2 regions of the Aliinostoc maniaoense genome follow, and region 1 is predicted to be linked to the other one. Evidence: predicted binding sites of a transcription regulator. Region 1 holds the regulator's gene; the other holds the start of a gene.
The links. The regulator HrcA, encoded in region 1, represses chaperone genes, less so after heat shock. The targets are predictions, from matches to a motif close to TTAGCACTCNNGANTCNNGAGTGCTAA.
Positions count from the first base shown of each region.

Region 2: groL (chaperonin GroEL) is a predicted target of HrcA. The motif match lies at 12,681-12,707, and genes of this name have one in related genera.

Region 1 is NZ_CP187952.1:5,328,596-5,344,611, forward strand. Features, by position in the region: gene ACPZ3T_RS23255 (ABC transporter substrate-binding protein) at 12-1,355, opposite strand; gene ACPZ3T_RS23260 (YebC/PmpR family DNA-binding transcriptional regulator) at 1,591-2,349, shown strand; gene ACPZ3T_RS23265 (Uma2 family endonuclease) at 2,361-2,966, shown strand; gene ACPZ3T_RS23270 (hypothetical protein) at 2,971-3,462, opposite strand; gene ACPZ3T_RS23275 (DUF3352 domain-containing protein) at 3,669-5,330, opposite strand; gene ACPZ3T_RS23280 (rhodanese-like domain-containing protein) at 5,585-5,944, shown strand; gene ACPZ3T_RS23285 (hypothetical protein) at 6,005-6,130, shown strand; gene hrcA (heat-inducible transcriptional repressor HrcA) at 6,358-7,452, shown strand; gene ACPZ3T_RS23295 (DUF2834 domain-containing protein) at 7,464-8,156, shown strand; gene ACPZ3T_RS23300 (hypothetical protein) at 8,315-8,866, shown strand; gene ACPZ3T_RS23305 (amidoligase family protein) at 9,251-10,384, shown strand; gene ACPZ3T_RS23310 (SRPBCC family protein) at 10,408-10,857, opposite strand; gene ACPZ3T_RS23315 (CPXCG motif-containing cysteine-rich protein) at 10,877-11,065, opposite strand; gene ACPZ3T_RS23320 (B12-binding domain-containing radical SAM protein) at 11,080-12,705, opposite strand; gene ACPZ3T_RS23325 (SemiSWEET family sugar transporter) at 12,885-13,139, opposite strand; gene ACPZ3T_RS23330 (RpnC/YadD family protein) at 13,302-14,198, opposite strand; gene ACPZ3T_RS23335 (hypothetical protein) at 14,228-15,892, opposite strand; gene ACPZ3T_RS23340 (hypothetical protein) at 16,004-16,016, shown strand, end outside.
Region 2 is NZ_CP187952.1:6,207,465-6,223,480, forward strand. Features, by position in the region: gene ACPZ3T_RS27240 (ABC transporter substrate-binding protein) at 1-1,454, shown strand, start outside; gene ACPZ3T_RS27245 (ABC transporter permease) at 1,536-2,561, shown strand; gene ACPZ3T_RS27250 (DUF3598 family protein) at 2,661-3,482, shown strand; gene ACPZ3T_RS27255 (hypothetical protein) at 3,625-4,005, shown strand; gene ACPZ3T_RS27260 (biliverdin-producing heme oxygenase) at 4,453-5,169, shown strand; gene ACPZ3T_RS27265 (AAA family ATPase) at 5,770-7,254, opposite strand; gene ACPZ3T_RS27270 (hypothetical protein) at 7,637-8,155, shown strand; gene ACPZ3T_RS27275 (hypothetical protein) at 8,152-8,829, shown strand; gene ACPZ3T_RS27280 (hypothetical protein) at 8,921-9,169, shown strand; gene ACPZ3T_RS27285 (hypothetical protein) at 9,805-10,077, shown strand; gene groL (chaperonin GroEL) at 10,975-12,648, opposite strand; gene ACPZ3T_RS27295 (MraY family glycosyltransferase) at 12,814-13,893, shown strand; gene fabG (3-oxoacyl-[acyl-carrier-protein] reductase) at 14,092-14,844, opposite strand; gene trxA (thioredoxin) at 15,172-15,489, shown strand; gene ACPZ3T_RS27310 (DUF167 domain-containing protein) at 15,625-15,846, shown strand; gene ACPZ3T_RS27315 (glutathione S-transferase family protein) at 15,959-16,016, opposite strand, start outside.

The sequences.
Region 1 (16,016 bases):
AAGTAGGTAGTTCACTTAAAAATTAAATCCAAGCGTTGCTGACTAGTTTTTAATGCTACTTCTGGGGAACTTTTCTCTAATACAACAGCTTCTACGGCTCGACCTATGCTATCTGAAATCCGATTATAACCAGGAAAAATAGGACGACTCCGCCCATATTGTGCCTGTTCTAAAAATACTTTTACCTGTGGTAATCTCTGCACAAACTCTTGATATTTTTCACTAGTCCGAGATTTTAAATTAATCGGTAAATAGCCGGCTGCTAGTGCTATTTCTGTTTGAAATTCTTCACTCATCGTATATTCAGCAAAGGTAAAAGCAGCTTTTTGACGTTGCGGTGTAGTCTTAAAAAAGAATAAATTCTCGCCACCAATACTAGTAGCTGGATTTTGATTCACAGGTAGGGGAAATACACCAAAATCAACGTCTGTTGTTTGCAGTTGTCCTAAATTCCAAGGGCCATTGATTTGCATTGCTACTCTTCCTGAAAGTAGGGGGTCTGTCTCGTAACCCCGTTCTGGACTAGATAGCATTGTCGAACCATCTTGGACTAGATTACGCCAAAATTGTAAAGCTGCGATCGCCCCTTGATTATCTTGCAACATTACACCTGCTGCATTGCTGACATCACCACGCACCAATTTACCGCCACTACTCCACATAAACGGTAGCCACGTAAAGACTGTAAATTCCCCTTTCCCTAAAGGTAGAAACATTCCATACTGGTCTACTTCGCCATCACCGTTAATATCACGAGTTAATTTTTTAGCAACTTGGCGAAACTCCTCCCAAGTGCGCGGTGTTGTGGTAATACCTGCGGCTTGAAATAAACTCGGACGGTAAAAAATGCCAACATTATTAGTAGCAAAAGGTACTGACCAAAGTTTGCCTTGATACTCCATAGAGGAATAAAGAGCCGGGTCGATGTCATCTTTAACTGGTGATTTAGACAACATCTCATCTATGGGAATCAACGCACCTAGTTCTACTAATTGACCTGTGATAGTGGGGTTAAACCACAATAAATCAGGTGGGGCGTTACCGACAACAGCCGCTAAAATTTTCGGCATTTGCTGGTCTTGCTGTCCTACATACAGTGACTCTACATGAATATTTGGGTGTGTTTGATTAAATTTATCTACCAGCTTTTGCAACACATCCCGGTTTGGTGGCGGGTTGACTCCATGCCAAAAAGTGATCTGAGTAACTTGACTTCCTTCCACTCCAGACCGTATAGTCTGGCATCCGCTTACAGTTAATATTGTTACTAAGAGTAACAACAGTAAACGACGCAGACTAGACTGCAACTTTTTGCTTTTGACTTTGGATTTGTGGGGAGTGGAAGAAAACCGCATAGGAGAGTAATTCGTAATTCGTAGTTCGTAATTCGTAACGATGCTCCGCCCCGCTACGCTAACGTAATTCTGTACAAAAAGACTACGCCCATATGGGGACAAAGCCAAGACCCTGAAGGCTGATTTTTTGACTAGTACCCAATTCCCTGTCCCCAATCCTTAATCTTGCCTTTGCATTTGGAGAGAGGATATATATATCCTAGTCTATTGGAGAGTGCAGAAATAATTTTAGGTTATGGCAGGTCATAGTAAATGGGCAAATATTAAACGCCAGAAGGCAGTAGTTGATGCCAAAAAAGGGAAAACTTTTACACAGCTATCGAGAGCAATTATCGTAGCTGCAAGGAACGGTATCCCAGACCCAGCAGGGAATTTTCAGCTACGTACAGCAATTGAGAAAGCTAAGATTGCGGGTATTCCTAATGACAATATTGAAAGAGCGATCGCTAAAGGTGCGGGTACATTTAGCGGCGATAATAATACCTTAGAAGAAATTCGATATGAAGGATACGGCCCTGGTGGTGTAGCTATCTTAATTGAAGCTCTCACCGATAATCGCAATCGCACGGCGGCTGATTTGCGGGTAGCTTTTAGTAAAAATGGCGGAAATTTGGGTGAAACTGGCTGTGTTAGCTGGATGTTTAACCAAAAGGGGGTGTGTGTAGTTCAAGGTGTGGTGGATGAAGACAAGTTATTAGAAGCATCCTTAGAAGGTGGCGCGGAGTCTTACGAAATGAGTGAGGAAGAAACAGCCGAGGTATTTACTGAGGTAGCGAATTTAGAAACCCTCAACCAAACTCTTAAACAGCAAGGTTTTACAGTCCCTGAGGTAGAATTGCGCTGGATTCCTAGTAATAATATAGAGGTGACAGAACCCGATCAAGCGCGATCGCTCCTCAAATTAATTGATACTCTAGAGAGTTTAGACGATGTGCAGAATGTCACATCTAATTTTGATATGTCAGAACAGTTATTAGCTGTCAGTATGGCTTAGATACCACTCCGATGACTCATACACCATCAAAACTTTTCAGCTTTGAGGATTTTGTGGCTGAATATGGCAACAATCCCCGCTATGAATTGGCTGACGGAGAATTAATAGATATGGAACCCACAGGCCCCCACGAAACCGTTAGCGGCAAACTAGCAACTAAAATCGGTATTGCTATTACCAACGCACAACTGCCTTGGTTTATTCCGAGGACTTGTCTGATTCGTCCCTTTGCTGATGCTATGACTGCGCGTAGACCAGATATTATCGTCCTAGATGAAACTGTTCTATCCAGCGAACCCCTTTGGGAGCAAGAACCAGTAATTACCCTCGGTCGCTCGGTTAAACTAGTGGTCGAGGTTGTAAGTACGAACTGGGAAACCGATTACGCTCGTAAAGTTGAAGAATACGCGCTTTTAGGCATCCCGGAATACTGGATTGTTGATTATCGAGGAATCGGCGGAGTTGCTTTTATTGGTAGACCCAAACAACCAACTTTCACAGTTTGCCAGTTGCGTGGTGATGACTACTATCAACAGCAATACCGTCTAGGTGAAGCGATCGCTTCTGCTATCTTACCAAATCTGCAACTACGGCTTGATGATATCCTACCTCGTTAAACCCCTATTTTTCCTGCACTGTTAAAGTGTAATTGTACTTAACGCCTGGTTGGAATACACCCACCCAAACGTGATAAGTTCCTGCTTTCCATTGCAAATCATCAATACTAGCGTCCTTACTCTTACCAGTATCATCACCGCAACGAATTGTTTTATCGTCTAGCCCTTTAACGACTAAAGTTGTATCGTTATCTCTACTATTCACTAAGATTTGCAAACGGGAAAAATCTTTTTCTAAAACCATGATGTAATCAGGATTGGGATCAGCGAAGCCAACACAGAGATTACGATTGCGATCGCGTTTAGTAATTGTTGACAAAGAATAAGATCCGCCAGTATAACCGCTTATTTTTCCCTGTGCTGGACTAAACCCCGGTGATAGTTTTAATGTCCCGAAATTAGGTGTTTGTGCAATTACAGGAGTAGCAATGACAGCTGCTAATAAAGCTGACAGCCATGCACCACCTAAATTTAGCCTGGAAGGATGGTTTTTCATATTAACCTGGAAAATATGCTTTTATAACAATATATGTATATACATATTTTAGTTAAAAATTTTCGCTGAAATTCTATAAAAATGTGACACATTTTCATGTGCCACATTGAATTTTTTTAAAGAAATTGTAAATTTAAATTATGATGCGGAACTAATCATGTATTGATGCTAGTTCGCGGTTATTTGCATCATCTGAGCTATAGTTTCTAGGGATTGAGTTCTAGGAAAACCGCACCTTTGAGCGTTTCTGTGTCACTACCATAACTGCTAAAAGTAAGCGATCGCAGTTGATTAAAAAACGGTTTACCAAGCACTTCCAACAGCTTAAGAATAGGTAACTGCCGCTCTAACAAATTGTGACTTTTATTCCAGTCAAGATACACATAACCTTGATTGGGTTCAGGAATCACCGCTAGACTGTTTTGAAAGTCACGGTTTTTGAGGATAGAGTCACTCTGATTGGTAAAAACTTCGTTAATTGTTTCTAAATCAGAGGTAAAGACTTCGTAATTTCCTAATGTTGTATGTATACCCTTAACCTTAGCTTCTACAGTAAATGAGGGTTGAGTTTGCTCCGCAGATTTTTTAGTGTTGGCGATTAATTCTGTCCAGGCGGTGACTTTTTGCTGATCCAAACGCAGAGAATTAGTGTTGAGTCCTTGGGAAGAAGCGATCGCATCTAAACGTGTAATTCCATCTGCAATACTATCTTGTTTTTCCACCACAAACACCCAACCAGGCGCAGTTTTACCACCACGGGCAATTAATCCCAGTGCATATTCCCCTTGCACCCAGCTAAATACATCCTCTCCCAAGTTCATCCCCCAAGCTTTTTGAATCGCTAATAAAGGTTGTTCTAACCGGGAAATTACATCTGTTCCTGAACCGGAGATGGCTGTTTTAGCTTGTGTCCAGAGTTTGTCTAAATCGCTGTCACCCAAATGATCTAAATGAGAACCAGCAATCACCACACCTGCGGATGGGGGAATGTATTGCAATGCCCCTACAGGTTGGGACAATGGGGAAGATACTGGCGTAACTTCAGAGGTAGCGAGAAAACTAGTTTCTGCTAACACACCCTTGGGGTTTAACGTCAGAGCAATAACTTGACTATCGTAAATCGGTTCTGGTAGTTCTAAACCTTGCCATTGCGCCAAAGTGGGGAGATTAAAGAAAGTCACCGCCACAGCACCCTTTGGCAATTGTTCCATAGCTTTTTGGTATCGGGGAGAACTAGTCAAATTTAAGTCAGGTGCTTGCACATTATTAATTGCATCCCGCAGCACTCGAACATCATTGGCAAATAAGACAAAGTTATCCACCACCGTACCCGCTAGAGGTTCTTGCTGGGGTTGTGCGTCATCATAAATCAACCTAGCACCGTTATACTCCTCCGTAGCCAGATTTGCTCCCGCTAACACCCGCTTGGAGAATAATAAATCGACAAACTCCCGGCTGGCTTCTGGTTTTTCTGTAGCTAGAGCCATTAAATAGCCTGATTGCTGACCATTTTCAGGATCACGATCAATATCTTGGGTAGTGACAGCCAGAGTAATTTCATTTCCTAGCCAGGGTTGAATATCTTGGCGATAATCTAGACCAGTATTGGCTAATAAACCAGTTTTAATTTTAGATAATTCCCCCGAACTTTCCCAAGCCTGTAAACGGTCAGGATTTACCAGTAAAGATACTGTAACAGGTGCAAGTTTAGACACAAAGATAGCAGCACCAGACTCAGAAGTAGAACTAGAAGCAATCAAACTGACTGGAGTTTTAGTAAAAAACCAGTAACCAGCTGCGATCGCTGCTATCACCAATGCGATCGCACCAGCTACGATAAAACCAGAAAATGAACGTTGTGTATTCACAATAGACCTATCTAGCACGAAGGTTTACAGAATTGGGAATTGGGAATTGGGCATGGGGCATGGGGCATGGGGCATGGGGCATGGGGCATGGGGCATGGGGTAGACAAGGTGGACAAGGTAGACAAGGTAGAATTTATTTCCCCCTACACCCCTACACCCCTACACCCCCTGCTCCCTGCTCCCCTGCCTCCCCAGTCCCCAATCCCCACGTTTTCTGTCAACATGAATAATATAGGATTGTTAAATAAAACGACATGACAGGGAATATTTCAGGTCAACCCATTACTCAAATTAGTGTAGAAGAACTCGCACAACGTCTAGCTACTAATGATGCAAATATTCAGTTAATAGATGTACGTGAACCCCAAGAATTAGCACTGGCAAAAATTCCAGGTTTTGTGAACCTTCCACTAAGTGAATTTACTCAGTGGTCACAGGAAATCCCCGCTATGTTCAATCCTGATGCCGAAACCCTGGTGCTATGTCATCACGGTATGCGTTCTGCCCAAATGTGTCAGTGGTTACTAGCTCAAGGCTTTACGAACGTAAAAAATATTGCCGGCGGGATTGATGCCTATTCTATCGTGGTTGATCGTTCTATTCCGCAGTATTGAAGGGTGTGAGGGTGTAGGGGTGTAGGGGTGTAAGGGTGTAGGGGGGAAATAAATTCTACCTTGTCTACCTTGTCTACCTTGTCTACCCCATGCCCAATTCCCTATGCCCAATTCCCAATTCCCCATGCCCCATGCCCCATGCCCAATAACCGAAAAAATACGTATCCAAAAATACAATTTGCTTGATTAATCTATAGAATAATACTGAAAAATATCAATATTTAGTTTGAATTAAAGCTTTTTGAGCTAGAAGTGTGCTAGACCAAATAGCACCTGAATACTTTCACGTTAGCTACTAAAATAGAAGTAAATATTTCGCTAATTAAATTAGCCAATTTTAAATTTTTTTTACATTCAATTTCAAAAGTTTTTTTAAAACCTGATTAAAATCTGCTTTCCCACAAACATATCCTATGCAAGTCCAGTTGACAAATCGACAGCAGCATATACTTTGGGCAACGGTACGTCATTACATAGCTACGGCCGAACCGGTGGGTTCAAAAGCTTTGGTCGATGAGTATGACCTGGGCGTGAGTTCAGCTACCATTCGTAATGTAATGGGTGTCCTGGAAAAGTCTGGGTTACTCTACCAGCCACATACCTCCGCCGGCAGAGTACCGTCTGACTCAGGTTATCGCATTTATGTTGACCAGTTCATTACACCCTCTCTACAAGATGCTACGCGCACAGATTCTTTAGCGAAGAATGTAGAACTGGCTTTACAACAGCGTCTGCAATGGGAAGATTGGAGTATGGAAATCCTCCTACAAGGCGCAGCGCAGATTTTAGCTAGCTTGAGTGGGTGTATTAGCTTGATTACGATGCCGCAAAATAATACAGCAACCGTGCGACATCTGCAATTGATGCAGATAGAAGCTGGACGTATCATGCTAATTTTGGTGACGGATGCTTATGAAACCCATTCCAAGCTGATGGATTTACCCCCAAGCAGAACAGAAACCAAACCCGATGCAGAAGTAATTGATCGGGAGTTGCAGATTGTTTCTAATTTCCTCAATAGCCATTTGCGGGGTCAAAGTCTGCTAGAAATTAGCAATTTAGATTGGAGTGAGTTAGATCGGGAATTTCAATTGTATGGCGAATTTTTGACTAATTCTGTAGCTGAATTGGCGCGGCGGACTGTTGCACCAACGGCTACTCAGATTATGGTGCGGGGTGTGGCGGAAGTTTTGCGTCAGCCGGAATTTTCCCAACTCCAGCAAGTGCAGACAATTCTCCACCTACTGGAAGAAGAACAGGAACAGCTTTGGCCACTAATCTTTGAAGAACCAGAAGAAGAAATCACCAAACCAAAAGTCACAGTCCGAATTGGCACAGAAAACCCCCTCGAACCAATTCAGACTTGTACTTTGATTTCGTCCACCTATCGCCGGGGTGCAGTTCCGTTAGGGAGTGTGGGAGTTTTAGGGCCGACACGCCTAGATTACGAAAATGCGATCGCAGTTGTGGCTGCGGCTGCTGATTACCTCTCAGAAGCTTTGAGTTAATTACATAAATCATGGTCAAAAAAATTGCCTTTGGGGTGCTGTGGTTAGGGTTCATCGTTTATGCTTTTATCTTCGCACCGCCTGATAATCCCGATACTTTTGAGTTAATCAAAAACTTGTCTATCGGTCAGTGGCAAGGTATAAATCCCTTAGTCATAGCCTTATTTAACCTCATGGGCATTTGGCCTATGGTTTACAGTGCAGTGTTATTTACTGACGGGAGAGGGCAAAAAATACCAGCTTGGCCGTTTGCGGCTGCGTCTTTTGGTGTCGGTGCATTTGCACTCTTACCTTATTTAGCTTTACGACAACCAAATCCCCAATTTACTGGCAAAAAGAACGCCTTGATTAAATTGCTAGACTCTCGCCTTACTGGTATTTTTCTCACCGTAGCAGCAGCAATTCTAGTAATCTATGGTGTAAGTACAGGTGATTGGACTAATTTTGCCCAACAATGGCAAACTAGCCGCTTTATCCATGTCATGAGTTTAGATTTCTGCCTACTTTGTCTATTATTTCCAGTATTATTGGGTGATGATATGGCGCGTCGCAATTGGAACAATCAGCAATGGTTCTGGTTATTCGCTGTAATTCCCCTCTTTGGCGCGTTGATTTATTTGTGTGTGCGTCCTCCTCTCCAAGAAACAGTTACACTCTCACAAGAACCATCTCAAATTGAACTACCATTAAAGGCTCGTAGTTAGGACTTTAGTCCTTAATTTTCTGGAATAGTTCACTTTCAATGAGTATCAATTAATAACCTCAAAAGGTAAGATTTCACACAAAAGAACTTATAGCTTTTGTGTAGAGGGAAATTTTGCCATTTAACAGTTATTACTACTCGCGTCCATAGGTAAGCAATATGAAATATAATCTGCGGATTTTCTTATTATTATTAGGCATATTTGTAGGCTCTTTTGGCACTGCCATTAATACAGTTTTAGCTCAAGAAATAACTGTAAACTCCCATAATCAACTGCTGAACTCCTCCACAAAATCAGCAAATAAAAACGTAAAAGATAAAGAATTACAAGCTTTCTTTAATAGCCAATACGACTATTGGGATGCCCGTGTTTTAGCAGATTTCTGGGGAGAAACTGTAGAAGATGCAAAAGCCAGAATGGGTAGAAAAATCCTTTGGGGGCCAGCAGACATTGCTATTTTAGAACAGTTTCTTGTAGATGCTAGGCTGCAAGCACTCCGCTCCGTCAGACGATCGCGTCCTGGTGATGCTAGTCCCTACAAATTATATATAGAATCAAGATACAACTATAATGATGCTGCCGCACTGGCGAAATTTTGGGGAGAAAGATCCCCTATAGATGCTAAACTCCGCATCGAACGCAATTTAATTTTGGGTAACGATGAAATCATCGAACAAGCTTTACAATACGCTCGTTCTCAGAATAGATAAATTAGCTCTCAAGAAATTCAGGGGTGTAGGGGTGTAAGGGTATAGGGGAAGAAAAAAGTGTTGCTTCTATAATTTTGCTGGTACGTAATTGCGTCACTTGGAGGATGATATTTTGGATCTACCCAATAGACTTATTGCATCAATACTTTGGTGTTGCTAACAAGATTTTTTAAAAGCTCACGCAAAGGCGCAAAGGCGCAAAGAAGAACGCAGGAAAATAACTCTTGAAATTATGTATTAGGATTGTTCAATTATTTGTGCAAGAGGCCTAATATTCCGCCTACTCATTCTCTCTAAGTGCAGTAAATCATCCCGCAATTATGCAACGCCGATATTTTTAAATAACCATAGGGTGCTTGCTGCACCCTAATTTTATAGAAAATTATGTCTGAATTAAACTGGAAAATTGGCTTTGAAATTGAGTTAATCGCACCGAAGAAACTCAGCCGAGAGGATTTAGCAAAACTAATATCCCAGCAACATCACGGTTTAGTGCGTCGCATATTTTACCCCCAGTCTGAACCGAGTCATGTACCCGGAACTCCTTTATTCCATAATCTTACCTTGGGGTTTGAGGTGATTAATCAGCAAGGAGATTTGGTAGCGCGATGTGTAGACGATTTAACTCTACAAGAAGACTTAGATAAAACCGCAGCACCCCAGCCTGGATGGTATCGCATTGTGAGCGATGATATGAGATTACTAAATTTAATCACCTGTAATGCTGATGCGGCTGCTCCCTTAGATAAAGTTCTTCAGCCAATTGCTAGTCTATTTGCTACTGATTTAGAACCAGGAGAAGGGGGAATGATACGTATAGCTGATTATATCGGTAATCCGATTGCGATCGCAGCCCCCCTTCCAGGAGAAAGAGAACGTCCTTGTGAACTCATTACCCCACCTATTGATACCAACTATCTCCAACGTCTAGAAAGTCTCTTAGCATCAGCACGTTCTCTAGGGTTTACAATTCCCGTTGAGGGTGCAACTCACATCCACTTTGATGCTGCACCTTTATGTTCTACTAGGGTTTTTGCTAACTTAGTTAACCTTTTATGGACTCACGGGGAAAATTTAAAACGGCTTGTAGGTACTAATCCTAAATGTAGACGTTTAGGAACATGGGATGAAGATTTATTGATGTTAGTTAATGCACCTGATTTTTGTGAATTATCTTGGTGTGAAGCCAGAGAATATCTTGTTCAATTACAGTTAACAAAATACTGTGATTTTAATCTCAAAAATCTCATTCATCAAATTCCTGAAAAACATACTTTTGAAGCGCGGATTTTTCCAGCATGGATAGATTCACAACCGATAATTGAAGCGGCAGCATTAATGGAAGCAGTCTTAAATTATGCCATAGCAGCACCAAAAATATTACCCAGTTCACCCCTAGCATGGCAATTAGAATCTGTGCAAGACTTGCTCACAGAACTACCAATGAAAGCAGATTTTCGTCAAGTTTGGTTGTCTCGCGCTGCTAGGGTTGATGAGGAAAAAGAGGTAAGGGTGTAGGGGTGTAGGGGAAAGACACACTACTACCTTGATTCACACTCGCGCTTAGTCACAAAATGGCGATAGCGGAACATAGCTTCTAATTGGGCTTGTACTAACCAACCACCTAGAAATTCTACAGTGTCCCCTCCAGGCATAACATAGGAAATATCATCAGTCAGTTTAGTTTTGTTCCCTTCTGGTTGAAATATATGGCGATGTATCCAAGAATCAAAAGGCCCAGATATCTGGACATCAGTAAAGTATTGATTTTTTTCGTATTCAGTGTGACGCGCTAACCAAGTTAGGGGTAAAACTCCGAGAAACAAACGAAATTCTGTAATTGCGCCTACAGTTAACCCTCCCTCACGGCGAACTACTTGCAAGGGTTGCCAAGGTGGGGTTAGTAGCTGTAATATATCTGATCTTTCGTGGAATTGCCAAACTACTTCCACTGGCGCGTTAATGACTGAGGAATGTTGAAAGTGCAGCATGGAAAGGAAAACCTACAATTTAGCCTTCGTACTCGGTATCAATTTCAATTTCTAGCGTATCTTCATCCACTCGAATATATAAGATATTAGGACGACAACAAACTTGGCAATCTTCAACATAAGATTGCTGTCCCCCAGCACTTAAGTCAATAAATGTTAAGTTGGGTTCACCGCAGTAAGCACAATAAAATTCAGCTGTGTTTTGCATTCATTTGTTGAGTGTCAATTTAATTCAAAATTGCCATGACTGGTAGCTTCAGCCAAATGCTTTAGTAGTGTAGACTGTGGCAGAGGCCCTTGCAAGTGACTCCAGGGTAATATCTGCTGATGTGACCAATTATTATGGACGTAGTAATCTAAATCGGGAATTTTACCCTTTAGTTCCTTAAAAGCGCGCTTGTAGCTTCCCAAGGTGTCGCCGAAGTTGCGGGTAAGTTCGAGAAGTTGGGAAATTCTGCGATCGCCTCTCGATATCAAAGCTTGTATAATCGACCAATTATAGCTTTCTGGGCGAAAATCTATACCCTGGGGTTTAAGTTGTTTTTGTAACCACTGCAACCGCTTTTCTGCTTGACGATTTACCCCAAACCATTGAAACGGTGTATGGGATTTTGGTACAAATGTACTACAGCCAAAGGTGAGGCGTAGTCCCGGTGCGGCTTTTTTTATACTCCGCATCATTGCTACTGTTGCGTCTAAATCTGCTGGTTCTTCCCCTGGAATACCTACCATGCCGTAGAGTTTTAAGCCTGTCAAGCCGCCAGCTTTGGCATTGATGGCTGCTTGGATAATTTCGTCGTTATGCAGCTTTTTATTGATGATTTGGCGGACTTTTGCCGAACCACTCTCTACAGCTATGGTAAGCGATCGCGTGTCTCGTTTCGTCAAAGTTTTCGCTAACTGTTCTGTCACCGTATTAGTTCTAACTGAGGCAATACTCAGCCGCACATCATCATATTTTGGCTGACTAATATAATCTAATAGATTTTCAAATTCTGGATGTTGTGTAACAGAAGCACCCAATAAACCCAAGCGATTTGTAACTTGTAAACCTTTTTCAATGGCGGGAATTAAAGAACCTTCTAAACTCGCCGTTCTAAAAGGTAAAGTTAAATAACTAGCTAAACAAAAGCGGCACATTTCTGGACAACTCCGCACCACTTCCACCATAAAAATATTTTCCCAAGCCGCTTTTTCAGTCACGACAGTTGAGGCTGAGAGAGTATTTCCCCGATAAGTTTGCTTCTGCACTACGGCGGGAATTTCTGAGTAAATTGGTTGAATAGAACTAATTTCCCCGTCTATTTCTTGATACTCCACTGCATACAAACTCGGCACATAAATTCCTGGGACTTGTGCAAGTGCTTGCAATTGAGTTTGTCTAGAAGCATTTCTCACCTCTTTATAAGCTTCTATAAAATTCCCTAATAAATTTTCCCCATCCCCTAATAAAATTACATCAAAAAAATCAGCAAAAGGCTCAGGGTTAGCAGTGAGAACTGGGCCACCACCGAAAACAATAGGGTGAGAATCATCACGATTAATGGCGCGAATGGGGACTTCTAAAGATTCCAACAAATTTAAAATATTCACATAATCTAATTCCCAAGAAATCGAAAATCCGACAATTTCTGGATTTCTAGGAAGTGATTCCGAAATATCAGTAAATAAACGACTCACCTCCACATCATTACGCATTGCCAAAGTTGCCCAGACTACCTGATAGCCCAAGCTAGTGATACCTACTGTATACTCATTTGGGAAAGCGAATATCAATGGTATGGCGTTGGTTTCTGGTGTAGCAGGAGTAAATAACAGGCGTTCAGCAGTAAATAAAGAAGATGTCACAGGTGCTTAATTAAATCAGGTAACAGGGTTGGGGTTAGAAGATGTTTTGATAACAATATAGCGTTTCCTAGTCTACTGAGGTACAAATCTCTGTGTACCCACCGAAGTTATGATCGGTGGAAGCCGCCGCTCATACTTCTCTCTGCGCTTTACTTTGCGTACCTCTGCGTTTCAAAATATTATCTATATTTAATTTTAAGCCATAGAATTACAAAGTTGAGAGCCAAAGTTGTGCCGTTAGCAAAAATAATCGGCCAAGCTTGCAGATAAATTCCATATAGTAACCATAAAAAAAGACCACTCATAAATGTAATCAGCATGAGGTAAGAAACATCTTTTGCTGATTTTGTGCGCCATGTTTGCAACACTTGTGGTAAGAAAGCAATGGTGGTTAATATAGCGGCTGATAATCCTAAAATTGTGATAAAATTCATATAATATTAGAGATAGATTGTATACAAACAATAAAGAAGATACTCAAAAGTACCTTCATTTTCAGATAACAATATGATAGTTTTTTAGAGAGGTATTGAGACAGGCGATCGCTAGAATTATGATAATACTTTTAACTCTCCATTATCCCAGTTAAACCAGCATTATTGGCGAAATCTAGCAATTAATTCTTCACGAGATAATTGTAAAAGTAAAGGGGTAAATTCCTCCGCATTCAATGCTAATAAAGGTTGAATAATGGCTTGCAGTTCATTATCTAATTCACCAAAGCGAACTTTGAGTAAATTTTCTACTACCAATCTTTCCCCTTGTTGAATCCCTCTTTCTTCACCTTCTTGCATTGCCTGTTCTCGGTCTTGTTGATAAAGTGGTGCTAACCGCATAACTAACTCCCTATCATCTTCATCTTGAGTTTGAGTTAATTGTAAATTCTGTCGCAAGTTGTATAGTAATTCTAACGCTGCTTGGCGAAAAAGATTATCAGGATTCAGTGATTCTAGTTCATCTATCGCTCGTTTTTGGACATTTCCTCTACCAATGATTCGCAACCACAACGTTTCAGGAATAATAGGTAACTGATGAATTGCGATGATAGCTGTACGTAAATGTTCTGGAAGGAAATAAACTCCAGGTAATTCGTCAGCTTGTAGAGTAGCACCAAATCCTGATAAAAGTGGTGCTGATGCGGTGGGGGTGAGAATCCATAATTTTGGTAAGTCAGGTTCAAGCAGGCGTGTGTTATTACGATTTGCTTGTCGTTGTAAATCTCCCCGCACCTCTAGTAATTTTAAAAGACAATCGCAAATTTCTGTAATAGATGCAGCGTTACGGAAAGGTTCAAATAATGCAGGTGTAGTAGTAAATTGTGATAATAATCCGAAGGTTTCAGGAATAGTGCTTGGTTGTGATTTGGGGATGAAATAAACATCAATTTCTCTAACTTCCCCTGCTACTCGTCGCGCTGCTTGAACTTCACCGTAGGGAGTGAGTATTTCTTCTAAATAATCTTTTGCAAACTGGTCGTGAATAAATCTAGTCATGTGTTAAACTTTAGGCGATGCACTCCAGTTTATTTGCTTTTATCTTGCGATTTTTTGAGATAAGATTTAGCCCATGAATAGCGTTTTGCATCTTTTTTCAACAGATATTCTGCGGCTTCATGTCGTTTATTATCATCTTTTGTAATTCTGAAAACTCGTTTTATTTCATAATCTATATCTTCAGCGTCAGCACCTCTTTCTATAGCTTTTTCAAACCAATAATCACCTTCTTTATATTCATCTCTATCATAACAGATAGCACCCATTAAAGTGTAAGGTTGATGAGCATCAGGTTGATACTCGATAGCATTTCTTGCACAACTCTCTGCATCAGCTAAGTTATCCTGATCTCTGAAAGCTGCACCTCTAGTTACTAAAATCGCTGACTTAAGCTTATTTTCTCTAATTTTTACTAAGTCTAAATTAGTAATTCTCAATGCTTGCTTAGACTCATTCGCTTTACGCCAATAACTACTAGCTGTGGGGATATTCCATTTATTTCCAGTACGCTTCATTTCCTGTGCATAAAATTCTGCTTCTAGTCTGTAATGTGCAATTGCAATCAAACCGTCACGAGACAACATATTTTGTTCGATTAGTTGAGCCACTAAAATCGGATCAAGACGTTCCTGATTTTCCAGTTTCAACATAATTGTATAAAATGGCTGCATTGGTAAATTAGGATCTATCAATCCATATTTCTTTTTAAGAACATTAAAGTGCTTCTGTTGTGCTAATTTAATAATATCCTCATATCCATGAAGCTTCAGCCATTCAAGTTCTGAATTATTCAGTAATTCTTCTAGATTTATCTTAGATTTTAAGCTAGAGGCGTATTGTTCATCCGCAAATTTTATAGTCTCAGTCAGTTGGCGTTTTTTGAGGAAGTTAATATCTTGCTCAGATAAATAATTCCCTAATTCAAGTCTTTGGAGAACTTTATATAAATGACTCTTAGGCGATGAATCGGCGTATTGATTTGCTTTATACTTAATTTTTAAATTTGCAAATTCTTGTATTTGTGCCAATTCTTGAGCAATGGTAACTGTTTCAGTAAGTCCTTGCTTTTCTAGCCATTTTAATTCTTTGTCCATTAATCTTTCACCTTGCTCAAGCTTTTGTAATATTGGGTATAGGTGACTAGAAAGAGAATCAATTGGATAGTCGTTGGCGTGATATTTTATTTTTAGTTGAATAAATTTTGTTTGCCTTTCTGCTTCTTGTTGCTCAAAAATTTTGACTGTTTCAAATAGTTCTTTTTTCTTCAACCAGTCCAATTCAGGATAGCTGAGCACTTGCTGATTCTCTAGCTTTTTAAGAATTTTATACAGTGGACTATTAGGTGATGAGCCTTCATATTGAGTGGCTTTATATTTTTCCTTCAGGTTCAAAAAATGCTTTTCCAATTCCATCTTATGAGCAAGAGCAATTGTCGAACCAAGCTGATGATTTTTTAGCCATTCAATCTCTGAATTAGCCAGTGATTTTTCAGAATTAAGTTTCCAAAGAATGGGATAAAGAGTAGTAGAAATATTTTTAAATGCTTGATTTTTTTTAGATACTTGATATTCAGATTTTAACAATTCAAACTCATCTTCTAGTTTTCTTAATTCGTCTAATTTAGATTTATGATTTTGAGCAAGTATTTTAATAGTTGCAAAAAGCTTATTTTCTCTCAACCACGATAATTCCAATTCAGTTACTTCAATTCCTAAGTCCACTTTTCGTAAGATGAGATATAGCAGACTAGAGGGTGAGGAATCTTGATAATGAGTAGCTTGATATTTAGATTTGAGTGTAGCGAAATGTTTAAGCCGA
Region 2 (16,016 bases), 880 kb from region 1:
CTGCCGATGCCTATGAGTTAGCCTCTTTGGGTTTAGTGTTCAATATGAGCGATCGCCTCTATACTTATGAACCAGGGAGTACAGAAATTAAACCACAACTGGCGACAGCTTTACCAAAAGTCAGTGCAGATGGTCTAACGTATACTATCCCTATCCGGCAAGGTGTGGTGTTTCACGATGGCACACCCTTTAACGCCAAAGCAATGGAGTTTAGTATCAAACGATTTATCGAAAATAAGGGTAAACCTTCTTTCTTACTAGCGGATACAGTAGACTCAGTAGCGGCTACAGGGGACTATGAGTTAACAGTGAAGCTGAAAAAACCTTTTGCGGCTTTTCCTTCCTTGCTGGCGTTTTCTGGGGTGTGTGCTGTTTCGCCAACTGCTTATGAAATTGGTGCGGGGAAATTTAAACCAGATATTTTTGTCGGCACTGGCCCTTATAAAATGGCGCAGTATGGTACAGATTCTCTCAGACTTGATGTATTTGACAAGTATTGGGGAGAAAAACCAGCAAATCAAGGAATTAACGTTCAAATTCAGACGAGTCCGGTTAACTTGTTTAACGCCTTCCGTACAGGTGCTGTAGATGTCGCCTACTTGTCATTACAACCAGATCAAATTCGCAGCCTAGAAGCTGGCGGCAAAAAAGGAGATTGGCAAGCGATTACGGCTCAAGGTAGTGTAGTGAGTTATATGGTTTTGAATCGTAATCAAAAACCACTAGATAAACCAGAAGTTAGACAGGCGATCGCTGCTATAATTGACCGTCCACTATTAAATGAACGGGTTTTGTACGGTCAAGCTGATCCGCTTTATAGTATGATTCCCACTACATTCAATGTTTCTCAGCCATTATTTAAAGACAAATATGGCGATGGTAACTTTGAAAAAGCCAAACAATTGTTAACGGCTGCTGGTTACTCGAAAGAAAATCCTGTCAAAATTCCCGTTTGGTATCCTTCTAGTTCCCCAACCCGCAGTTTAGCTGCACAAACACTCAAATCTATAGCCGATACCAAAATGGATGGCATAGTACAACTAGAAGTAAACACAGTAGAAGGAGCAACCTTTTTTAAAGACATTTCTAAAGGTTTATATCCCGCCGCTTTACTAGATTGGTATCCCGACTTTTTAGATCCAGATAACTATGTACAACCATTTTTATCCTGCCAAAAAGGTTCAGATGCTAAAGGTTGTGAAGATGGTGGTAGTCAAACTCAGGGTTCGTTTTACTATAGCGAAACCATGAATAAATTAATCGACCAGCAACGCAAAGAACAAAATCCAGCAGCAAGAGAGAAAATTTTTGCTGACATCCAAAACCAAGTACTTAATGATGTACCTTACGTTCCTTTATGGCAAAACAAAGACTATGTATTTGCTCAAAAAGGTGTAACTAATGTCAACCTTGACCCCACCCAAAACTTAATTTATAGAACCATCAAGAAATAGGTAAGTAGGTAATTCGTAATTCGTAATTATGGATTACCTAGTTTCTATATAAATTGTTTTTTTGAATTTTGAATTAATAATATGTCTCGATCTAAAGCTTTACAATATTACATTGTTTCTCGGTTGCTGTTAGCACCATTACAGTTATTAACTATCATTACCATTGTATTTTTATTACTACGAGCTACACCAGGAGATCCAGCAGATGCGATTCTGGGAGGACGTGCGCCGGAAGCTGCTAAAGAAGAATTGAGAAGACAATTAGGTTTAGATTTACCTTTGTGGCTACAGTATCTCAATTACTTGGGTCATGTGCTTCAGTTTGATTTAGGTACATCTTTGACAAGCCGGGGACAGGAAGTTTGGAATATTATTGGACAACATTTTCCGGCGACGGTAGAGTTAGCAATATGTAGTATGGCGGTGGCTTTAATTGTCGGTATTTTGGTTGGTACGCTGTCAGCTTCTCGTCCTGGAACGTCTTTTGATATTGGTGGACGGTTATTTGGCATTATTACCTATGCCTTACCGATGTTTTGGGCTGGTATGCTATTACAATTGATTTTCTCGGTACAATTGGGATGGTTTCCTAATTCCAACCGTTTTCCGCCCAATCTTCCTGCACCATCGGCAATTACTGGACTATATACCATTGATAGCTTACTAGCGGGGAATTTTAGCCAGTTTTTCGCCGCTTTGCACCATTTAGCTCTCCCCAGCATTACTTTAGGCATTTTGCTGAGTGGAATTTTTGAGAGAATTGTCCGTGTCAATTTAAAACAAACTCTCCGTGCTGACTATGTAGAAGCTGCTAGAGCTAGAGGTATTGCGGAAAATAAAATTTTAGTGTCCCATGCTTTGAAAAATGCTTTGATTCCAGTGATTACAGTTTTGGGTTTAACCTTTGCTTCTTTGCTGGGGGGAGCGATTTTAACTGAGGTGACATTTTCTTGGCCTGGGTTGGCAAATAGGTTATATCAAGCCATTTCTGATCGTGATTATCCCACAGTGCAGGGTGTACTAGTCTTTTTTGGTGCGATCGTCGTGAGTGCAAGCATTTTGATTGATATTCTCAATGCTTATGTTGATCCACGTATTCGTTATTAAAGGTTTGTAGTCAGAACTTTAGTTCTCAAAAAGGACTAAAGTCCTTACTACGAAGTGAATTTTTTACATAAATTAACATAGTTTGGATATGAATCCTATATGAACTCTCAATGGGAATATTTATTAAAAAATGTCGGTGAATGGCAAGGTTCATTTACTCGCTTCTCACCCCAAGGGGAACTTTTAGAAGATATTAAAAGTGTGGTTTCCTTGGAAGCTTTAAACAATAACCAAACTATCCATCAGGTTGTTCGTCGGGAAGGACAACCCGATTTAGTTTTAGAATACAGTTCCTTGCCTTGGAGTACCATATTGTTCCCTAATGGAGCATTTTCCCAAGGTTCTATTCAGCTTGCACCATTCGGTGAATTTGGCGCAGAACTAGGATTAATTTATGAAAATCGCCGTTTACGCCTAGTTCACTTATTCAATAAAGATAGTCAACTAGATAAATTTGTCCTCATTCGTGAACATTTAGCTGGTACTGAACCAGTAGAGAATCCACCCCTACAAATAGATGACTTGTTGGGAGAGTGGGAAGGTGAGGCTACAACAATATATCCTGATTGGAGTCCTCCTAAGACTGTCTCAACAAATCTGAAATTGCAACTTGACGACAACGGGCGATTAATTCAAAGTTTGAGTTTTGGAGATCATCCCACAATTACCTCAACAGCCACTATTAAAGGTTGTATCATTCTCTTTGACGAAAATCCCCAAAAACAGGTACAAGTTTTGCTCCTACCTAATGGTGCTTCTGCAACTTCTCCCCTGAAAATGCAGATACCCCAAGGGTTAATTTTAGAAGCCGGTTGGTTAATTAAACCCAATTTACGCCAACGCATGGTTCGCTGCTATAACAATAAAGGTGAATGGGTAAGTTTAACTTTAGTTACAGAACAGCGAATCAAAACTATATAGCCATACCGAAGTAAGCCAAACGCTCTAAATAATTCAACGTTTGTAGAAAGGACTTTAGTCCTGGTTTTAATTCTGGGAAATTCCGAAAAGTGAAAACTTGATTTTGTATCTAAAAAATACAAGCTTTTAGGAATTACTCATTATGAATACAAAAGCCATTTCTACTGTCTTAGCTACAGCGACAGGAGCAGCTTCCATATTAACTGCTACTCTGGGATTTTCTACCTCTGCACTAGCTAATACAACCGTATTTAGCTGTAGTGCTAAAAATGTATATGTTGAAGTTTCTCGCCTCAACAATGGTAGGTTACGTTACGCAGCTTATAATATTCCTACTACTCTTAGACGGCCTGATCTGTTGCTCAATGGTGGAACAGTTCAACGCAATCGCAATGGAGAAGTTGTTTACAGATTTAGAAACGCCAATTATCTTTATGCTGCTATTCAAGATGAGGGCTATGGCAGAGTCTTAGTTTACAAAAATAATCGATTAATTGGTACAAACTACTGCGGTGATGTCTAATAGCAATTCCTAATTCGCAATTTAGAAATAGGGCTTACGCAACTGGTATATTTTTGATGTAGATGTAGACGTAGGGTGTGTGACGCTGCGAAAGAATGTGAAGGTAGTCATAAGACTGGTAGCGTCACGCACCAACCATCAATTTTGACCTAGGTTGGGATCTACTAATTCCCTCAATATACAAGGTTGTGTTATGGCTAGCTCAGGATTTGGTTGTGTGAGGATAATTATTCTAGCTCTAACGCACCATATGATAGCGGTGCGTTACGCGTTGCTTCAACGCACCCTACCAAACACACTTTTGATTGCCTAGAATGTTGTTTGTGCTTAAGAATTTTTAATATAAATTCTCATCAAATAGTTCTAATGTAACTTTTTAGTGGTATTTTTTAGCCGTTTGTAATTTACAACTCCGGCAGTTGCACCTTTAAAGTTGAGAATTTTAGTATGAGCAGCAATTTAGCAAACAAACTGCGTGTTGGTACAAAAAAAGCCCACACAATGGCGGAAAACGTGGGTTTTGTCAAATGCTTTTTAAAAGGAGTGGTAGAGAAAAGCTCTTACCGCAAGTTAGTGGCTAACTTTTACTACATCTACTCGGCGATGGAAGAGGAGATGGAAAAGCACAGCCAGCATCCAATTGTTTCCAAAATTAACTTTACCCAACTCAACCGTAAGCAGACTTTAGAGCAAGACTTAAGTTATTACTATGGTGCTAACTGGCGGGAACAAATCCAGTTATCTCCAGCCGGGGAAGCTTATGTAAAACGCATTCGGGAAATCTCTGCTAATGAACCAGAATTATTAATTGCCCATTCTTACACTCGTTACTTGGGTGACTTATCTGGGGGACAAATTCTCAAGAATATTGCTGTGACAGCAATGAATCTTGGTGATGGCGAAGGCACAGCCTTCTATGAGTTTGCAGATATTCCTGACGAGAAGGCATTTAAAGCTAAATATCGTCAAACTTTAGATGAACTACCTTTAGATGATGCCACAGGCGATCGCATTGTTGATGAAGCTAACGCCGCCTTTGGTATGAACATGAAGATGTTCCAAGAACTAGAAGGTAACTTAATCAAAGCCATTGGTGTGATGTTGTTCAACACCTTAACTCGCAAACGCACACGCGGTAGCACTGAACTCGCTACAGCTGAGTAATATCAATTCAAAATTCAAAATTAAGAAAGTTGAATTTTGGTGAATTGGTAAAAAGTAAACTTTTGTAAAGTAAGTTTAAGTAAAATTTAGGGGCAAACTCCCCAGGTTCTTCTGCTTTTAGCAGATGTTCTTGAGGAAGTTGCCCCTAATGTTTTGGGCTATATGATTGCTTTAGTTGAGTCGGAGTCAAAGAGTGTAACTCAGACTGAAAACCCTGCTTACTGCGTTGAAATATGAATGCTCACAAGATAGAAGTCGTTTTAACTGAAGATGGAACAACTTATTGTGGCTACAGCGAGATTTTATAATTGTCCTTTGTTAACTGCGGATACGAAAATTCTTAACTATCCTGATATGCAAACTTTTAAGTAGATGTATTCGCCTTTAATATTGAACCCTTAAACTAAGAAAATCTAGTAATTGATTTCTTCCCAAGGATGGTCAAAGTCTTATATATCAAGATATTTGACAGCCAATGTGGAGCAATAAAGCTTCTCCACATTGGCTATAATTTAATTTTTGGGATTTTTTGCATTACATCATAAACGTTTATCTATAAGAAAAAATGCCCTTGCCCCTAATTGAATGCCCTTATATAAATCAACCATATAATTCGAGCTTTTTATTCGTTAACCAAACTTGTACTGGTTCAGAAAAGGTTGACCATTCAGGTGATTGAGAAAAAACTCTAATTATACTATTTAATCCTATTTCTTCAGAACATCCCATCTGTTCAACTAAAACTTTTACTAAATTATGGTGATCTCCAGCATTAACTATATCAGAAACTAAAGTTATAATTTCTTCATTTTCAGAATCCATTTGTTTTTGAATATTGCGAATACAATTGAAAATAAAATTTTCAGGTTTTGCATTTTTTGGTAAATTAAACTGCGTTAAATGCGTTAATAATATATCTCGCAAATTATCTATTTCTGAGCCATGACCTGTTATAACTCTTTCGATTTGCTGTTTCTTTTCTTTTTCAGTAACAAAGACATCTCCGTCTAATACAAATAAAGCATTATCGATTGATTGACGAGAAAGGGCTAGCCCTCCAGAGATAGTAAATACATTTGTAGCAGCACCATATTTATAAATTACTACATCTTTAGAAATTCCACATAGTCTACAAATTTGGCTAACAATTGCTTGTGCAAGGTTATCTTCAACATATATTTCAATTGATTTTATCTGTTTACCAGTCATACGGCGAGTAATATCTGGAGTTGTATTAGCCATACAAACTGTATGTTTTTCAGTTTGATGAATATGTCTTAATTCAACTTTATCTTTTAATTCAAATAATTCAGTGTTGTGAGAAGTAAATATTATTTGATGATGCTTTTCGATAGCACGTTCATAAATAACTGTAATTAAGTTTTTAAGAGCTTGTGGATGCAATAATAAATCTATTTCATCTATTAAAATTAAACTAGAGTTATAGGGCGTTCTAAAAACAGCATCAAGTATTGTAAATACTCTTTGTTCTCCTGCTCCCATTGTTAATGCTGAATATTGTGTAGCTCCAACTTTAACTCCAATAATAGTTTTATTTTCATATGTATGTACGTGTAAACTATCATAATTTTTATTGAGAATGTAACCTGCTTTTTGACGAATTAATATGTCTAATCTATTTGATTGTGTTTCTGTTGTATACTGAATTTTTTGTCCTTTATTTTCAGATTCAATTACTGGAACACAAGTTTTAATCTCAACAAATTTAACATATCTTTCAGGTCTCCTTGCATAAATTACCCATCTATCTTTTTTTTGATAATCTTTTCTTACATGAGAGTAATTATGGCTATCATCACTATAGCTATAATCGATAGATAGATATGAACCCGTCCAGTTAAAGTGATTATGTGGTGGAAAGAATCTGGAAAATTTGTAGTTCTCATCTTCTTCCTTTATCGGTTTATAGACACAACATAAAGCATATAAAATAGTGGATTTTCCACAACCGTTTACTCCCATTAATGATATCAATGGCGAACCTTCTAAGTTAATACTTACCTGAGAAATGTTTTTAAGTTTTTTAATAGTAATTTCATGAATACTTTGACTATGTATTACCATTACCTCTCCTTAATCATGGAAATATATCAAGCTGAGTCTTAGGGGATTACTTAATATTTCTTTGTATAATTTGTCAAATGTTGTCATATTAACATAACTCGACATATGGGCTATCACCCGTGACAAGTATGCCAATAATGATCAGCAACATCAGCATCAGCAATGACTGGCCTGTGAAAATATATCAAAGCGAACCTAAAAGGTATTGATCTGAGATGCGCGACGCAAAATTTGTGCGTATAGGTAGTAACCTATTTTACTGAGAAGCGTACTCGGCGAATACCCATTTTTAAAAACGGTTTTCAAAATTTGCGATTTGCGATTTGCGAATATAGAATATTATTGTACCATTTGTTTATCAATAGCGTTGAAAGATAATACTATGTTGAAGCCTCAAGACGTTGTTGTTCTGCTTAAGGTACATAGCTTGCAAAATTCTGAATGGACTTACAGTGAACTAGCTCACAGTTTACGTATGAGTCAATCTGAGGTTCATGCTGCTTTAAAACGGTCTGAGTCTAGCGATTTATATGATGGTTCTTCTAGAAAAGTCAAAAAACGGTCTTTACTGGAATTTCTCATACATGGGATTAAGTATGTGTTCCCTGAAAAACCCGGTACTTTAAGTCGAGGTATACCCACAGGACATTCTGCCGAGCCTTTGAAAAACTTAATTAGTGTTGATCCTAATGATGCCTATGGTGCTTATGTCTGGAGCGATCCTGAGGGTACTGTTAAAGGGCTAAGTATTAACCCTTTATATAAATCTGTTCCAGCCGCAGTAAAAAATGACCCAAAATTACATGAATTGCTTAGTTTAGTTGATGCAATTCGAGTAGGTCGTGTGCGTGAACAGAATATTGCAAGTCAAGAGCTTGAGCAGAGATTGATTCAAAAATGAATGAGTCGGTTCAAATGCTGGAAAAAGCTGCAAATTTACTTGCAGATGTACAGAAACAAATAGTTTTTGTAGGGGGTGCAACAATCTCGCTTTATCTTGATGAACTTTCTTCTGGTGATGTACGTTCTACTAATGATGTTGATTGTGTTGTTGAAATCACATCTACTGCCGAGTATCATCAATTTTCTAAAGAACTTCGCAAGATTGGGCTTGAAGAGGATATAGAAAGCAGAGTGATATGTCGTTGGCGTTATCAAAACTTAATAATAGATATTATGCCAACTAATTCCTCTGCACTTGGCTTTTCTAATTCTTGGTATGAACCTGGTGTTAAAAATTCAATTATCCATAAACTTCCAAGCGGACAAGAAATAGATATATTTCCAGTGCCTTATCTCTTAGCATCAAAGATTGAAGCATTTCTGGGACGAGGTAACGGCAATTATTATTATAGTCATGACTTAGAAGACATTATATTACTGCTAGATGGTTGTCCTTCATTAGAAGAGGAAATACAGCAAGCCTCTGAAGATGTAAAAAAATTTATAAAAGAGTGGTTTACACGCGAACAAGACGACCTCTTAGAAATTGCACCTAGCCACCTCTCATCAACATCTAAAAACGCTGGACGTGACAGAAGACTTTTATCTTTAATTGAAAGATTAGCTACGTGAATAAAAACTTTGTTACAAATATTGGGTATTTATCTAAACATAGTAAATCAATCTGGCAAGAGTGATCGCGCTGTTGTGGGTTAATCGAATCTTGAATGCCTTACATTCGCTGCATTTAGGGAGATGTCGTCATAAACCTTTTTCCTGCCGACGAGCGCGATCGCACTTTTGGCTAATTTGTCGTTCAATGCTTTACAGTCATAACTTTCACGCCAATGTCGTGTTTGGTGTGTATACCGACAGAAAACGCGATCCGATTGCCCGTGACTTAGTGCAAATCATCCGCGCCAACGTCACAATTGACTGGATTGAGAAAGAAAGGTCAAGGCTAATCGGCTAAGGAGGCATAGAACCTAGCTAACACAAATTTTAAACTAAACTGTTTAGGTTTTCAATAAAGTGACTTTACTGTATTTTTTATTTTCCCAACATATATTCTTGAGTATAGTTTTCCAGTGTTGACACAATTATATTAACTGTCTAAAAATCAATTATTCCTTTTTTAAATTTTATAATCTCTATCATTTTCAGGTATTCTTATATTATCTGAAATATATGAAATGTTTACATAGTAGGCTTTTATGGGAAAATACACTATTTTTACAAATTTATTGTTACTAGCATTTTTAAAATAAATCACTTAATTAGTATGTGATAGAATATCAACAATGTTGAAATTGAATAATATAAAAAACAGCTTATTACAATTTTAAAACAGGAGTTTATGGTGCAAGCAATTTGAAATTAATCTTGAATTTAATAACCGTTTTTAAATGAAATTAAAAGCCAATCAGATACTAAAACAATGACCCAAGAAATAGCATCTTTTCAGAATAAATCTTGGGAAACTCCCATTTATTTGTGTTTAGACCCAAAAGTAAACACGCTCTCAAAAAGTACATCTAATTGTTTTCTAGCACATGAAATCACTCAAATCTCCAAGCTTATGTGTATTTCTTATTTAAGGAAAAAAATATGGCTTTAAGACTTAAAGTTTCGCGTGAAGACTTCTCTGAGGCTGAAACTGATGGATGGGTTGACGGGCGAGTCCGAGGTCAAAGTGCGCTTTGGGCGTATGTAGAGCTTGGCAAAGAGGTTGAGTATATATCTCACCCAAAAGATGACCCCAAAACTGAATATAGGTGTTTTATAAGATGTAACGTATTTTATGCTGAAAGCCAACAAATGCTAGAGAACGAAGAATGGCAAGCTGAAGACTATAATGTCACAGTTACTATTTACTGCTAAACTGCAACATTTTCTGACTCAGATCCTTTTTTCCTGAGTTTCCCGCGTCTTTTGACGTGCTGAACAACTATGTTGTCTTTGTTCTCAGCTATAAACTGTTCCAGGTCTTCTAATGCAACCTGGACAGTTTGACCGTTCTTTAAGAGTACATTAGGCATAAGTAATAATGCTCAGAGTTTCAGTCCCTAATAGGGAATTACCTTGAATTAAATTCTAATATCTTTATGATGATAACTGTCATCCCTCGGTGAACAAAAAGTGAAAAATTTAAAATACCTCCGACCGCGCAAAGATAATTATGTAATTAAGTTGCTGTGTGGCGTGATCGCATCTGCCAGTTATAGGGTGAAACTAAAGTTTTTGAAATTATCTTTACAAAATTTTACAATTCGTTCCATTCTGCACATAACTCGGCGGACACTCTTGATCAGTAGAATCTGGTTATAGATAATGTCATCATAGTTAATCAACTCGACATCATAAATAATCTACAACGTTCTAAACCCTCTACCAGAGTAAGTTTTATTTCCTAGTTCGTACCTAATGAATGCGAAACCTTAAACGAATTATTTACAGTATGGGAATATAAAGAGAACTGCTATTGTCTGGGCGGTAATGTAAATATAGGCTGGTAGTTGCGACATTTGCATGATCCAAGGTTTTTTGTACCCATCCAAATATCTGCACCCGCTTTTTCAGCGTGGGCAGCATAAGCCTGACGCAACTAGTAGGGAGAAACTTTTTTATTAATTTTGGCAGGAGATCCCGGCGCATCATTCGGCAGCGTTGCAAATTGCAAATTGGGCATTGGGGAGGCAGTGCATTGCTTTGGTTTCCAAAGTTGTAGCAACTGCCATCATCGGGTAGTTTCCCATGCCCTATGCCCCATGCGCGATATTAGAACATACCCATGCCGCCCATGCCGCCCATACCGCCCATGCCGCCCATGCCGCCCATGCCGCCCATACCGGCATCAGCAGGCATTGCAGGTTTCTTCTCTGGTTTTTCTACCACGATCGCCTCGGTAGTTAACACCATACCAGCAATAGATGCAGCATTTTGCAATGCGGAACGCACTACTTTAGCAGGGTCAATAATTCCGGCTGCAATCAAGTCTTCAAATTCACCAGTAGCGGCGTTGTAACCCATGTTAAATGCGCTGTCTCTGACTTTGGAAACGATGACAGAACCTTCTGCGCCAGCGTTATCAGCGATTTGGCGTAAGGGTGCTTCTAAGGCACGTTTGATAATGTCAGCCCCAATTTTTTCTTCTTCGTCCAGGCCGTTCTTAATTTCGTCTACCTTGGTGGACAAGTGAATTAAGGTTGTACCACCGCCAGGAACGATACCTTCTTCTACAGCCGCTTTGGTCGCGTTGAGTGCGTCTTCAATGCGTAACTTGCGGTCTTTGAGTTCGGTTTCGGTGGCTGCACCGACTTTAATCACTGCTACACCGCCAGCGAGTTTAGCAATGCGTTCTTGGAGTTTTTCTTTATCGTATTCGGAATCAGTTTCTTCCAACTGTTTACGAATTTGACCGATGCGTTTTTGTACTTCTGGTTTGGCAGAACTACCAGCAACAATGGTGGTATTTTCTTTGTCGATGGTGATTTTACGGGCAGTACCCAACATTTCCAAAGTTGCGGTGTCTAAGCTGAGGCCGATTTCTTCGGAAATCATTTGGCCATCAGTGAGGATAGCAATATCTTGCAACAGTGCTTTGCGGCGTTCACCAAAGCCGGGAGCTTTAATTGCTGCTACAGCTAATACACCCCGTGCTTTGTTGACAACTAAAGTTGCTAAGGCATCTCCTTCTACATCTTCAGCAATAATCAGCAGGGGTTGACCTAAACGGGCAACTTTTTCGAGTACAGGTACTAAGTCTTGGATGCTGTTGATTTTTTTGTCGGTAATCAGGATGCGGGCGTTTTCAAACTCTACCGTCATCCGGTCGTTGTTGGTGACGAAGTAGGGGGAAATGTAACCTCTATCAATCTGCATCCCTTCCACTACTTCTAGTTCGGTGGTGAGAGATTTTGATTCTTCAACGGTAATGACACCATCTTTGGTGACTTTTTCCATTGCTTCGGCGATCATTTGACCGACTTCTTCGTCGTTACCTGCTGAGACAGTGGCAACTTGCGCGATCGCACTTCCTTCTACTGGTTTGGCAACGCTAGCAATTTCTGCTACCAATGCCTCAATAGTTTTATCGATACCGCGCTTCAAGCTTACAGGATTGCTACCAGCAGCAACGTTCTTCAAACCTTCTTTAATCAAGGCTTGTACTAAAACGGTGGCTGTGGTTGTACCATCACCAGCTACATCCTTGGTTTTAGATGCTACCTCTTGAATCAGCCTAGCACCAGTATTTTCTAAAGGATCTTCTAACTCAATTTCTTTGGCAACAGTGATCCCGTCATTGACAATTTGGGGAATACCAAATTTTTTTTCTAAAAGTACGTTGCGACCTTTTGGCCCCAAAGTAATTTTTACCGCATCAGCCAGGGCATTTACACCCCGTTCCAAAGCGCGCCGTGAATCTTCATCAAACGAAATAATTTTTGCCATGTTCCCTTTCTCTAGCGTTTCCATTACACAATTTAGCACTCACTGGCTCAGAGTGCTAAGTACTTGAACGTCCTAAATCACGTCTGAAAATCAAAAAAAATTGAGTAATATACACTTGATGCTCATGTAGGATACTGGCAGTGATGGTTAAATCGGGAGATGATTCTGAACTTAGAGAACTCCCTTAGGGCTATTGGTATTGCTAACCCTAGCGGCTCCGGCTGGTTGGCAGTAGTTTTTACATTTATCTTGGCTTGGTTAGTAACGTGGCGTTTAATTCCCACAATACGCACATTTGCTTTGCGGGTGGGTTGGGCTGACCAACCCAACGCCAGAAGACTCAACCGAGAACCTTTGCCAAATGCAGGAGGTTTAGCTATTTATGCAGGCGTAATTGCCGCACTGGTATTAGCTAGCCTATTACGACCGATTGAACTCCAGAACGTATTAGCTCAAGTATTGACTATTTTACTGGGAGGTTCAATTCTAGTCTTGGTCGGGTTTATAGACGATCAGTTCGGATTACCCCCCTCTGTACGCTTGTGGGCGCAAATTATCACGGCATTATTGCTTTTTGCTAACGGCATTAGCGTTGATGTGACTTTAGGTACGCCTATAGACTGGATTTTGTCAATGTTGCTCACAGTGCTGTGGATTGTTGGGATTACCAACGCTGTTAACTTGATGGATGGGATGGATGGGTTAGCAGGTGGGATTAGTTTCATTACCGCCATGAGTTTACTAGGAGTTTGCGCCCAATTTCCCAACCGTGCAGCATCCACCCTAGTTTTAGCTGCCTTGGGTGGTGCAGCGTTAGGGTTTTTACGGCATAACTTCCACCCGTCAAGGATCATCATGGGTGATGCGGGAGCATACTTTTTTGGTTATGTGTTGGCAGCTACCAGTATTTTAGGTAATCTACAACGCAATACTATATATGCCCTCGTACCTTCAGTTTTATTCCTGTTGTTGCCAGTGTTAGACACTACACAAGTATTTGTCCGGCGGTTATTAGCAGGCAAAAACCCGATGAGTACCCCCGGTAAAGACCACCTACATCACCGTTTACTCGCCTGGGGATTTTCCCAACGCCGTGCTGCACTTACTCTCTGGTCAATTACCCTATTGTGTAACTTGTTAGCCATGAGAGTCCAAGGCATGAGCTTGGCTGTAATTATTACCACCTGTAGCAGCATCATTATCCTGCTCACTTTTACCGTCTGGCAAAGAATCCGCACTAATTAAGGGACTTCCAACTAAAAAAATATACAATCGCTGTGGTAAGCAGGAGGGCAGGGGGCAGGGAGCAGGGAGCAGGGGGAAAAATCAAAATATTCTTTCTCGGAAATTGGATAATTTATTTTCTGGAAGTCCCTAAGTAATTCGTAATTAAATTTGTAATTACGAATTACGTTAGCGTAGCGGGGCGCAGCCCATTACGAATTACATCACCATTCCACCATCAACGTTAAACACTTGTCCGGTAATGTAAGCGGCGGCGGGGTCGGCGGCGAGGAAGCGCACCATCCCAGCAATGTCTTCTGGTTGACCGTAGCGACCTAGGGGGATAAATTTCAAAATTTCATCGGCTTTGAGGTCGCTAGTCATGTCTGTGGCAATGAAACCTGGCGCAACGGCGTTAACGGTAATCCCACGGGATGCGAGTTCTTTGGCGACGGTTTTTGTAAAGCCAATCACACCTGCTTTAGCTGCGCTGTAGTTTGCCTGACCTGGATTGCCCATTTGTCCAGCCACAGAGGTAATGCTAATAATTCGGCCAGAACGCTGCTTGAGCATGATTTTACTGGCGGCACGAGTACATAAAAACACGCCTGTTAAATTCAGGTCTATTACTGCTTGCCAATCTTCTGGCTTCATCCGCAAAAGTAGAGTATCACGGGTGATCCCGGCATTATTGACTAAGATATCAATGCGTTTGAACTTATCCATGACAGCATTGATGAGGGCATCGACCTGATCAGCTTGAGAAACGTCGGCTTGGAGTGCGATCGCCTCTCCTCCATTACTAGTAATTTCTGCTACCACCTGATCAGCAGCACCACTAGAGCTAGCATAGTTGACTACCACAGTTGCACCATAAGCCGCTAATTCTAGTGCGATCGCCCGGCCAATTCCTCGTGAAGCACCCGTAACAACTGCTACTTGCCCTTTTAAATTTTCAGTTACAATAGCCATGAATGAACGATTCCTTAAAATTTCAATTACCGCGCTAATGATTTTATGGTGATTTGTACCTACATCTGATCAGTAATTTAAAATCGCAAATCCAAAAAGCCATTTGATAGTAAAAATTGCTTTCCCAAGAGACTTGCAGAGAATCAACTAACGAATTTATTTTTATAATTTTTTTTTGTCTCCCCCTGCTCCCTGCTCCCTTCATTTTATTGGAAGACCCCAGTTGCTAATTCATTTCGCAACAATAAAAACAAAATAATGTTACACCGTTCTGGGAAAGCAGACATTAAGATTGAATTTAATCAATAAAAAATTGGTGTGTGTCACATGGCTACTAAAAAACAATTCAACAGTTTTGACGAGATGCTGTCTGATTCTGATGTGCCTGTTTTAGTAGATTTTTACGCTGAATGGTGTGGCCCTTGTCAGATGATGGGGCCAATTTTAGAGCAAGTTAATGCTCAATTACAAAACCGTTTGCGAATTGTCAAAATTGACACGGAAAAATACGAAGAATTAGCAACTCAGTACAGAATTGAAGCTCTACCGACACTGATGTTGTTTAAACAAGGTCAACCAGTTGACCGAATAGAAGGTGTTCTGCAAGCACCCCAGTTAGTACAAAGGTTGCAAGGTCTACTTTAATTAAAGTTAAGTTTAGAGACGTTAATTTTAACGTCTCTAAACATTTTTTGTCTTCGGACTGCCTCCCCTGTTCAAGAGCTTTTCACAGATACCCTCTAGATTGGTTTTGGCTCAAAAATTAAACAACATTAAGTTATGCAAAAGAAGGTGAAAGTTAAACCCAACTCCAAAAAGCAAAAAATTATAGAAGAATCTGATGGTAGCCTCACTGTACACTTAAAATCTCCACCAGTAGACGGCAAAGCTAATGAGGAATTAATCAAACTGCTAGCCGACAAGTTTGATCTGCCAAAATCTCAAATCAGAATTAAGTCTGGTTTATCTTCACGACAAAAATTGATTGAGATTGATGAATAATCATCTCATTAGTTTTATTTATTACTACCAATGCCCAATGCCCAATGACGGCAGTCCGCTCAAGTCGGGAAACCCGCCCACACGGCTACCTCCCCCATGCCCCATTCTCAATTTACCAATCAAAGCAGAGTTGAGGTTCATGGGTGATACTGATATATCCTGGTTGGGCT